One region of the Sphingobium sp. ba1 genome, then DNA from elsewhere that is predicted to be linked to it. Evidence: riboswitches for the same ligand, from Rfam matches in the RefSeq annotation. Region 1 holds a riboswitch; the other holds the start of a gene.

Region 1 (5,178 bases):
AAGACCATTACTACCAGCAGCGCACTTGCGCTGATCTGTATGGGAACGCCAGCCTTTGCCGAACCCTTTGAGAAGGGATCGCAAACAAGCGCGGACGCGGTCGAGGCGGGCAACGACATCGTGGTTTTCGGTCGTGGTGAGGCCATGATCGGCACTGCCAGATCAGCCAGCGAGGGAAGCGTCGGAGGGGCCGATGTCCTCGTGCGGCCACTTCTCCGCGTGGCGGAACTGCTGGAAGCGGTGCCCGGGCTGGTTGCAGCCCAGCATTCGGGGAGCGGCAAAGCCAACCAGTATTTCCTGCGCGGTTTCAACCTCGACCATGGGTCTGACTTCACCACCTATATCGATGAACTGCAGATGAACTTTCGCACACACGGACACGGTCACGGCTATCTCGACCTCAACGGCCTCATTCCGGAGATCGTGGGCCGGGAGGATTTTCGTAAAGGGCCCTATCGCGCCGACGGCGGTGATTTCGCTCTGGCGGGAGCAGCCTATATGATGACCATCAAGGGTTACCACCGGCCGTGGGCATCGGCCGAGGCTGGTTCATATGGTTGGCGCCGCGTCGCCGTAGGCGGAACAGTGCACGACGTGGGCGTGGGAGATCTCACGCTTGTCGCTCAGGCCAAGACCTACGACGGACCGTGGCAGGAAACTGAACGTCTTCGCCATTACTCGGGTTTCGCGAAATATAGCATGCCGAGCGGTGCGGGCACATTGGAGGCATCTCTCCATGCCTACCGGGCGACATGGCACCCTACCGAGCAAATCCCGGAGCGCATTATCGGCACGGCGTTGTGTGCGGATGTGTTCTGCTCTCCAGATCCTTCCGCGCGGGGTGAGACGACGCGCCAGGTGGCTAACATCGCGGTCAAGCAACCGACATGGCGCGCCAATGTCTATGCCCAGTTTTACGACTGGTCGATGTTGTCGAACCCCACTTACACCGATCCGGATGGCACAAGCGCGCAGATCAAGCAGTTCGACCGGCATTGGGTACTAGGGCTGTCCGCTCAAAAAAATTGGGAAATCGCTGACAGTCTGGCTGTGAGCCTTGGCACCGAAAACAGATACGATGCCATCGGGAATGTTGGTGTCGATCGAACGGCTGTCCGCACATTTCTTGAATCTCTCGGGCACTATCAGGTCGGGGAATTGTCTTCCGCGCTCTACGGCGAAGTCGCTTGGAAACTCTTGGCTGGACTGCGTGTGACAGGTGGTCTTCGCGGGGACTATTATCACTATTCCGTGCGTGCACGAGATGTGGTTGCGGCGTCGCTGGGAGAAGGCAGTGGCTCGGCGTCGATTCTCTCACCTAAGGTCTCGATCGCCTATCAGGTTACGCCGCAACTTGAACTCTACGCCAACTGGGTCCGTGGATTCCATTCCAACGACGTTCGGGGTGCGGTAAACAGGGGCACGCCTGTTCCGGTTCTCGTTCGCGGCATCGGCAAGGAACTGGGGGGACGCCTTCAATTCTCCGGGGTCACGTTAACCGCGACTTACTGGTGGCTGCATGTCGGCAGCGAGCTTCGTTTCATTGGCGATTCCAATGCTGTTGAACGTCGGGTGCCAGTGGGTGTCATGGCTATGAAATCGTCGCCTTCTGGCGGCCGTTCCCGTGGCTTGCGCTTGATGGAAACTATACTGCCAGCCATGCCCGCTTCGACAATGGCGATCACATCCCTAATGCATTTGAGAACGCGGCTTCAGCCGGTGCCGCCATCATTCTTGATCCCTGGGAAGCCAGCATTCGGGTGCGCCACCTCGGACCTTCTCCGCTTGTCGAGGACAACAGTGTCCGGGATCGGGGCAGCACCGTCATGAATGCCCGCGCCGCGTGGACGGGCAAGAAGGTCGAGATATTTGGAGAAGTGCTGAACATCTTCGACAGCCGGGACAAGGACATCGCCTATTATTACGAGTCCTACATCCCCGCCTTTGATGCAGGTGCTCCGGTGGAAGGCCGGTTGAGTCGTGTGGTCGAGCCTCGAACCGTGAGGATTGGCGCAAAGGTCAATTTCTAGCGAAATCCCTTGATGGGCGGCGCTGCAGCACGTCTGCTGCGCCATCCTCCGTTTGTACATTCCTTAATCGCCGAGCCAATCATGCCCCTCACGAAGACACTGCCATCCCTGTCTCTGCGCCTACGAATTGGTGCCTTGTTTGCCGGATTGATCGCCGCCAACATTGGCGTCTGGGTCTGGGCATTCAGCCTGTTTCATGCGCAGCCGTTAATGCTCGGCACCGCTGTGCTTGCCTGGGGGCTTGGCCTGCGCCATGCGGTCGATGCCGATCATATTGCGGCCATCGACAATGTGACGCGCAAACTGATGCAGGATGGTCAGCGCCCGGTTTCGGCCGGCTTCTGGTTTGCGATCGGGCATTCCGGGATCATTGCCATAGCATCGATCATCATTGCGGTGACGGCCAGCGCGCTGTCGCAGTTCGGCGCCTTCAAGGAAATCGGCGGCGTGATTGCAACCGTGATTTCCGCGCTTTTCCTGTTCACGATCGCCGGCATGAACCTGGTCATCCTGCGCTCTGTCTGGCGGACCTTTGCGCATGTTCGTGCAGGCGGCAGCTATGTCGAGGACGATCTTGATCTGTTATTGGGTGGGCGCGGTCTGCTTTCCAGACTGTTCAGGCCGATGTTCCGCCTTGTGAACAAAAGCTGGCATATGGCCCCGCTGGGGTTTCTGTTCGGGCTTGGGTTCGATACCGCAACCGAAGTTGCCATTCTGGGCATGTCGGCCAGCCAGGCCGCCGATGGCCTGTCGATCGGGACAATCCTGGTCCTGCCCGCCCTGTTCGCGGTCGGTATGGCCCTCATCGATACGGCGGACGGCGTGGTGATGCTGGGCGCTTATGAATGGGCCTTCGTGAAGCCGATCCGCAAGCTCTACTACAACATCACAATCACCCTGATCTCGGCCATCGTGGCGATTGTCATTGGTGGAATCGAAACGCTGGCCCTGATTGGCGACAAACTGGCCCTTACGGGTGCCCCATGGCGGATCGCCATTGAATTGGGCGAAAATTTCAATGGTCTGGGCTTCGCCATCATCGGACTTTTCGTGTTCTGTTGGCTGGCGAGTTACGCGATCTATCGCTGGAAGCGGTTCGATGAGATCGAGGTTTCTGTCGTTACCTGATCGTCCATCGTTGCATGAAGCAACATCATCAATTGGCTTGGCTCCGATCTTCGTCTAGGGCGCATGGCGAAGGACGGGTTGATTCCGCCCTTCGATGATCGCGCCGGTGCCCTCGCAAGGGGCTTAATCGGGAATGCGGTGCGGGGGCTTGCTCCCAAATCCGTGGCTGTCCCTGCAACTGTAAGCGGATAGCGCGATGCATATGCTCCTGAACTCAGGGGCGGCCACTGGACAGCGCGCAAGCGCCAAGTCTGGGAAGGCGTGCATCAAGCTGTGACCCGCGAGCCAGGAGACCTGCCGGCGCACCGGTCGCTCTTGCCTGATCCAGGGGATGGTCACGGCACGGTAACTCTCCGTCTGAGCGACGAAGCTGTGTGGCTGGGGCTGCACGGTCGCGTGGTAACGGGTGCTTTGTCGCGCTCGCCCGTCGTCGCGCGCCGACCGGACTTGTCCGGCAAGCCCCGCCGTTTGTCGCTCTGGCGCGCGGAGGAATTGCTTGTGGCCGACCTGTCAAAGGTGCCTGTCACCATCATCACGGGCTTTCTGGGCGCGGGGAAAACCACGCTTATCAGCCACCTGATCCGCAATGCGGGCGGCCGCAGGCTGGCGGTGGTGGTCAACGAATTCGGTACGCTGGGTGTGGATGGCGACATTCTTGCATCCTGCGCCATTCCAGACTGCCCGGCGGAAAACATCGTCGAACTGGCCAATGGCTGCATCTGCTGCACCGTGGCGGACGATTTCATTCCTACGGTCGAGAAGCTCCTCGCGCTTGATCCCCGCCCGGATCACATCCTGATCGAGACATCGGGTCTGGCGTTGCCAAAGCCGCTGCTCAAGGCGTTTGACTGGCCAGCGATCCGCAGCCGGATCACCGTGGACGGCGTGCTGGCGCTGGCCGATGCCGAGGCGGTTGCGGCAGGCCGGTTTGCGCCCGATGTGGCCGCGCTTGACGCCCAGCGCGCCGCCGATCCGAGCATCGATCACGAAACGCCGCTGTCCGAAGTGTTCGAGGACCAGCTTGCCTGCGCCGATATGATCCTGCTGACCAAGGTTGATCTGGCCGGACCCGAAGGCGTTGCCGCCGCACGCGCGATCATCGCGGCAGAGCTTGGCCGCCCGGTGCCGGTGATCGAACTGACCGAAGGCGTGGTCGATCCGCGCGTGATTCTGGGGCTTGATGCCGCCGCCGAGGACGACATCGCCGCGCGCCCATCGCACCATGATGGGGATGATGATCACGAACACGATGATTTTGACAGCGCCGTTATCGAATGGGGCGAAATTGCCGATCCGGCGGCCCTTGTCGCGCGGATCGAAACGCTGGCGCGCGATCACCATATCCTGCGCGTGAAGGGCTATGCCGCCGTTGCGGGCAAGCCGATGCGGCTGCTGGTGCAGGCGGTAGGCGCGCGGGTGCGCCACCAGTACGACCGTCCGTGGCGGCCTGACGAGCCGCGCCGCACCACGCTGGTCGCCATTGCTGAGCACGATCATGTCGATCCAGACGCCATTCGCGCGGTGCTGCTGGCGTAAGGCGCAGGCGATGCACGTCATTTTCCGCGAAACGCACGGGATGGAGGAAACCGCCGTCCCGCAGGATCTGGGGCAAGAGCCTGCGGATCTTGTGGTCCTGTCCTTTTCGGACAGCGATCTGGGGGCGTTCGCGGCGGCATGGCATCAGGCCCGTGCAGACGATGCGACATTTCCTTCGCTGCGGCTCGCCAATCTGGCAGCGCTTATGCACCCGCTATCGGTCGACACCTATGTCGAGCGGACGCTGTCAGGTGCGAAGGCGATCCTGATCCGGCTGATTGGCGGTACGCCCTATTGGAGTTACGGGCTGGAACGAGTGGAGGCTCTGGCCCGGTCGCGAGGCATCGCGCTGGCCGTGCTGCCCGGCGACGGCTGGGAGGACGGGCGGCTGGATGCAGTTTCGACCGTCCCCGTGCCTGCTTTGAGAAGCCTTGCGCAATTGTGCGATGCCGGCGGTGCAGGGGCGGCGCAGGCGGCGCTTGTT
Region 2 (5,178 bases), on a different contig from region 1:
CGGTCATGGATATCTGGTCCTGATCCCGTTCGCCCTGAGCCTGTCGAAGGGCTGTTCTTCTTCAGAAGAAGGACGAGGCTTCGACAAGCTCAGCCCGAACGGAGTTTGGGGTGTCATGTTCTAAACGCATTAGTGATCGGATAGCGCCGGTCGCGGCCGAAGTTGCGGGTGCCGAGCTTCACGCCGGGGGGCGACTGGCGGCGCTTATATTCGGCGACATAGAGCAGCCGCTCGATCCGGGCGACGGTCTCGCGCTCGAAGCCGCGCGCCACCAGTTGCTCGACCGACAATTCCTCCTCGACCAGGCCGTATAGGATCGGGTCCAGCACTTCATAGGGTGGCAGGCTGTCATCGTCGCGCTGGTCGGCGCGCAATTCGGCGCTGGGCGGCTTGCTGATCACCCGCTCCGGCATCACCGGGCCAGCGGGACCAAAGTCTTCGCCCAGCGTCGGGACATTCGCGTTGCGCCAACGGCACAGGTCGAACACGGTCGTCTTATAGGCGTCCTTCAACACCGAATAGCCGCCCGCCATGTCGCCATAGATGGTGGCATAGCCGACCGACATCTCGCTCTTGTTGCCGGTGGTCAGCAGCATGTGGCCGAATTTGTTGGACAGCGCCATCAGAGTCAGCCCCCGGATGCGTGACTGGATATTCTCTTCGGTCAGGTCGCGTTGCCGCTCGGCGAATACATCGCCCAGCATCGTGTCGAACGCGCCGACCGCCGGTTCGATGGGGATGCTGTCGTAACGCACGCCCAGCAGCCGCGCGCAGGCGACGGCATCGTCCAGGCTGTCCTGGCTGGTGAAGCGCGAGGGCATCATCACGCACCATACCCGGTCGGCGCCCAGCGCATCGACCGCGACGGCGGCGGACAGCGCACTGTCGATCCCGCCCGACAGGCCCAGCACGACGCCGGGAAAACGGTTGCGGTTCACATAATCGCGCAGACCCAGGACCATCGCATTGTAAATGTCGGCCGGCCGGTCATCCAGGACATGGCGATCGCCGGGCAGGCAGACCCACTGTCCGGCCTGCTTCTCCCATATCGTCAGCACCAGTGCTTCGTCCCAGTCGGGCAGCTGGTGCGCGATCGACAAGTCGGCGTTCATCACGAAGGACGCGCCGTCGAACACCAGCTCATCCTGCCCGCCGACGCGGTTGAGATAGGCGAGCGGCAGATTGGTCTCGCGCACCCGCGTCCCCGCGACGCCATTGGTGCGACGGTCATCCTTGTCGACCTCATACGGGCTGCCATTGGGGCTGATCAATATGTCCGCGCCCTGCGCCTTCAGATGCGCGGTGACGAAGGGAAACCAGATATCCTCGCAGATCGGCACGCCGATCTTCACGCCCTTGAAGTCGATGGGCGCGGGCAGCGGGCCGGGCGCGAACAGGCGCTTTTCATCGAACGTGCCGTAATTGGGCAGTTCGCGCTTCTGGCGGATGGCGGTGACCGCGCCGCCTTCCAGCAGCGCGACGACGTTGAACAATACGCCCTGCGCCGCGACCACGGTGCCGACCAGCATTGCCGGGCCGCCATCGCCGGTCGCCTGCGCCAGCCGGTCGAGTTCCTGATTGGCGCGCTCGACCAGCGCGGGTTTCAATACCAGATCTTCGGGCGGATAGCCGATCAGCTGCAATTCGGGATAGACGATCAGGTCCGCATCCATCGCCCGCGCCCGCCATTCCAGCATCGCGTCGGCATTGGCGGCGAGGTCGCCTACCGACTGGGTCATCTGGGCAAGGGCGATCACGAGTTTGTCGGTCATGGACGCGGCCCCTAATGCATTTTTCCGGCTGGCGCAAAAGCGCCTTTCCACCGCGACCCCGCGCCGCTACAGGGGCGGCGTTTCACCCAGCGTCATCAATTCGTCACGCCTTTTCATTTCAGGGGGTTTTGGCCATGAAGCTCATGACCGGCAATTCGAACAAGCCGCTCGCGGCCGCCATCGCCGACTATATCGAAATTCCCCTGACCGACGCCAGCGTCCGCCGCTTCGCCGATGAGGAAGTGTTCGTGGAAATCCACGAAAATGTCCGGGGCGAAGATGTGTTCGTGCTGCAATCGACCAGTTATCCCACCAACGACAATCTGATGGAATTGTTGATCATGATCGATGCGCTGAAACGCGCGTCGGCCAAGCGAATCACCGCCGTCGTCCCCTATTTCGGCTATGCGCGGCAGGATCGGAAGCCCGGCCCCCGCACCCCGATCAGCGCCAAGCTGGTCGCCAATCTGATCACCAAGGCGGGCGCCGACCGCGTCCTGTCGGTCGATCTGCATGCGGGCCAGATCCAGGGCTTCTTCGACATTCCGACCGACAATCTGTTCGGTGCGCCGGTCATGTCGGCGGATATCCAGGCGCGCTTTGGTGATCGCAACCTGATGGTCGTGTCGCCCGACGTCGGCGGCGTGGTGCGTGCGCGGGCGCTGGCCAAGCGGCTCGACAACGCCCCGCTCGCCATCGTCGACAAGCGCCGCGAGCGCGCGGGCGAATCGGAAGTGATGAACATCATCGGCGATGTCGCCGGGCGCTTCTGCGTCCTGATCGACGATATCGTCGATTCGGCGGGGACGCTGTGCAACGCGGCCTCCGCGCTCAAGGCGGCGGGTGCCGAAGACGTGGTCGCCTATGTCAGCCATGGCGTGCTGTCGGGCGGCGCGGTCGCGCGCGTGGATGCGTCCGACCTGCTGGAACTGGTGATCACCGACACGATCCAGGGCACCGATGCGGTCAATACCGCCAAGAAGGTCCGCCACCTGCCCATCGCCCCGCTGCTGGGCGAAGCGATCAAGCGCATTGCCGATGAAAGTTCGGTATCCAGCCTGTTCGACTGACAGCATGAAGCCGGGGCGGCAATTGCCGCCTTGCATGATGCCGTGCCGCCCGCTATCGGGCTGCCGTCCGTAGCGCTCGCTTGAGCGCAACGGGCAAGATCGCGCCGGTGCCTCTTGATCGAGGCTTAAAAGGGAAGGCGGTGCGGATGGGTCACACCATCCAAAGCCGCAGCTGTCCCTGCAACTGTAAGCGGTGAGCGTGATGTACATAGCTTCCTCTTCGAAGGAAGCAGCCACTGGACCGTCAAACGTCTGGGAAGGTCGTACATGACGCCATGACCCGTGAGCCAGGAGACCTGCCGGCGTTCTGGTCGCTCTTGCCTTGGTCCAGGGGATGGCCGTGGCACGGTAACTCTCCGTCTGAGCGACGACAGGAAGGCGGCCGGGGCCGCAACCGTCGTGGGACGCTGGGCTATATATGCGCCGGTTCGTCGCCCTGCGTCGGCCGTCGATCGGCGGGCCATGCGCCTATCATCGACATGCTCCACCGCCCGATATCGCTCGGCGCGGGAGGAGACTATAAATGGTTAAATACGGCATATCCCTGCTGGCGCTCAGCGCTGCCAGCCCCGTTTTCGCGCAGGCCCCCGAACAGATTTCGGACCTGAGCGGCAACAGCACCCCCATCATCGTCACCGCCTCGCGCGTCACCAGCGAAGCGCGCGAAATCGGCAGCGCGGTGTCGATCATCACCCGCGCCGATATCCAGCGCAACCAGATCATCTTCCTCAAAGACATATTGCAGGACGCGCCCGGCGTGCAGACGACGTCCGACCGGCCCGGCCAGTTGACCAGCGTCCGCATCCGGGGATCGAACAATAATGAGATTCTCTGGCTGATCGACGGTATCGAACTGGGCGACCCCAGCGCGATCAGCACCCAGTTCCAGGCCGATCATCTGACCAGCCGTGACATCGACCGGGTCGAAATCCTGCGCGGCAACCAAAGCTCGCTCTATGGCTCCGACGCGGTCGGCGGCGTCATCAACATCATCACCCAGCGCGCGACCGAAGAGGGGCTGCAGGTCAATGCCGAGGCCGAAGCCGGTTCCTATGGCATGCGCAGCGGCGGCGCTTCGCTGCTGGGCAAGAGCGGCGCGCTCGATTTCCGCCTAAGCGCCACCGGCTATCGCCATGACGGCCCCTCGCTCGCCGATCCGCGCACTGCCAGCCCCGCAGGGTCGGCAACCGAGAAGGACGAATATCGCCGTTACGGCTTTAGCGGCCGGGTCGGCTATCAGGCTACCGAAACCCTGTCGCTACAGGCGATCGGCTATTGGTTCGATGCCTTTAGCGATCTCGACAATACGACGTCCGACAGCGACGATACCGCCAAAACACGCGACTATGCCGCCGCGGGCCAGGCCAGCTACAAGAGCCTGGACGGCCAGTTCACCGCCGACCTGACGGCCAGCCGCTATGCCGCGCGCCGCCGCTATTTCGGCACCTGGAACCGGGCCGAAGGCGACCTGTTCCGCGGCACCAAGGACGAACTGACGCTGGCCCTCGCCTATGGCGGCACCGGCCCCGTGAGCCTGGCCGCAGGGGGCAATTATGAGCGGGAGAAGACGACCCAGATCACCAGCTTTTCCGGTGCCTTCCCCGCCCGCGTCAACACCCGCTCTGCCTATGCCGAAATCGCGCTGCGGCCGGTCGCGGGGCTTACCCTGACCGGCGCGGCGCGGGTCGACGACAATAGCCGCTTCGGCACGTTCGACACCTATCGCGGCACGCTGGCTTATGCGCTCGGCGCGCTCAAGCTGCGCGCCAGCTATGGCACCGGGGCCAAGGCACCGGGCCTCTACCAATTGTTCGACCCCACTTATGGCAATCCAGACCTTGAGGTCGAAACCAGCCGGGGCGGCGATGTCGGCTTCGACCTCGCGCTGGCCGAAGGCCTGACCGCGCAGGTCAGCTATTTCTTCACCCGTAAGACCAACGAGATCAACTTCGACGGCAGCCGTCCGCCCTTTGGCGGCTATGGCCAGTTCGGCCGCACCCGTGCGGAGGGGATAGAGGTCGGCGTCACCGCCCAGCCGCTGCCCTGGCTCGGTGTCAGCCAGACCTATGGCTATACCGACCATGAAATCGATCGCGAGATGGACGGCACCTATGTCAACAGCGGCCGCCCGCGCTATACCGGCACCACATCGGTCATCCTGACCCCGGCCGAACGCGCATCGATGACCGCGCGGGTCCGCTATCATGATGGCGACTCGTCGGGCTTTGGCGGCGCGACTGAGGCTTATACGGTGGTCGACCTGCTCGCCTCCTATGGCATCACCGACCGGATCGAACTCTATGGCCGCGTCATCAACCTGTTCGATAAATGGTATC

What was found. Region 1 has a riboswitch for cobalamin ahead of cobW (cobalamin biosynthesis protein CobW). Riboswitches for the same ligand answer to the same signal wherever they lie in the genome.
Region 2: another riboswitch for cobalamin. It lies ahead of IL54_RS00565 (TonB-dependent receptor plug domain-containing protein); the one in region 1 lies ahead of cobW (cobalamin biosynthesis protein CobW).

Annotation. Positions count from the first base shown of each region.
Region 1 is NZ_JPPQ01000069.1:1,978,135-1,983,312, forward strand. Features, by position in the region: partial or broken gene IL54_RS12660 (TonB-dependent receptor) at 40-2,030, shown strand; gene IL54_RS12665 (HoxN/HupN/NixA family nickel/cobalt transporter) at 2,112-3,158, shown strand; cobalamin riboswitch at 3,246-3,474, shown strand; gene cobW (cobalamin biosynthesis protein CobW) at 3,657-4,694, shown strand; gene cobN (cobaltochelatase subunit CobN) at 4,705-5,178, shown strand, end outside.
Region 2 is NZ_JPPQ01000006.1:86,974-92,151, reverse strand. Features, by position in the region: gene gltX (glutamate--tRNA ligase) at 1-7, opposite strand, end outside; gene IL54_RS00575 (NAD+ synthase) at 114-1,772, opposite strand; gene IL54_RS00570 (ribose-phosphate pyrophosphokinase) at 1,907-2,842, shown strand; cobalamin riboswitch at 2,931-3,160, shown strand; gene IL54_RS00565 (TonB-dependent receptor plug domain-containing protein) at 3,366-5,178, shown strand, end outside.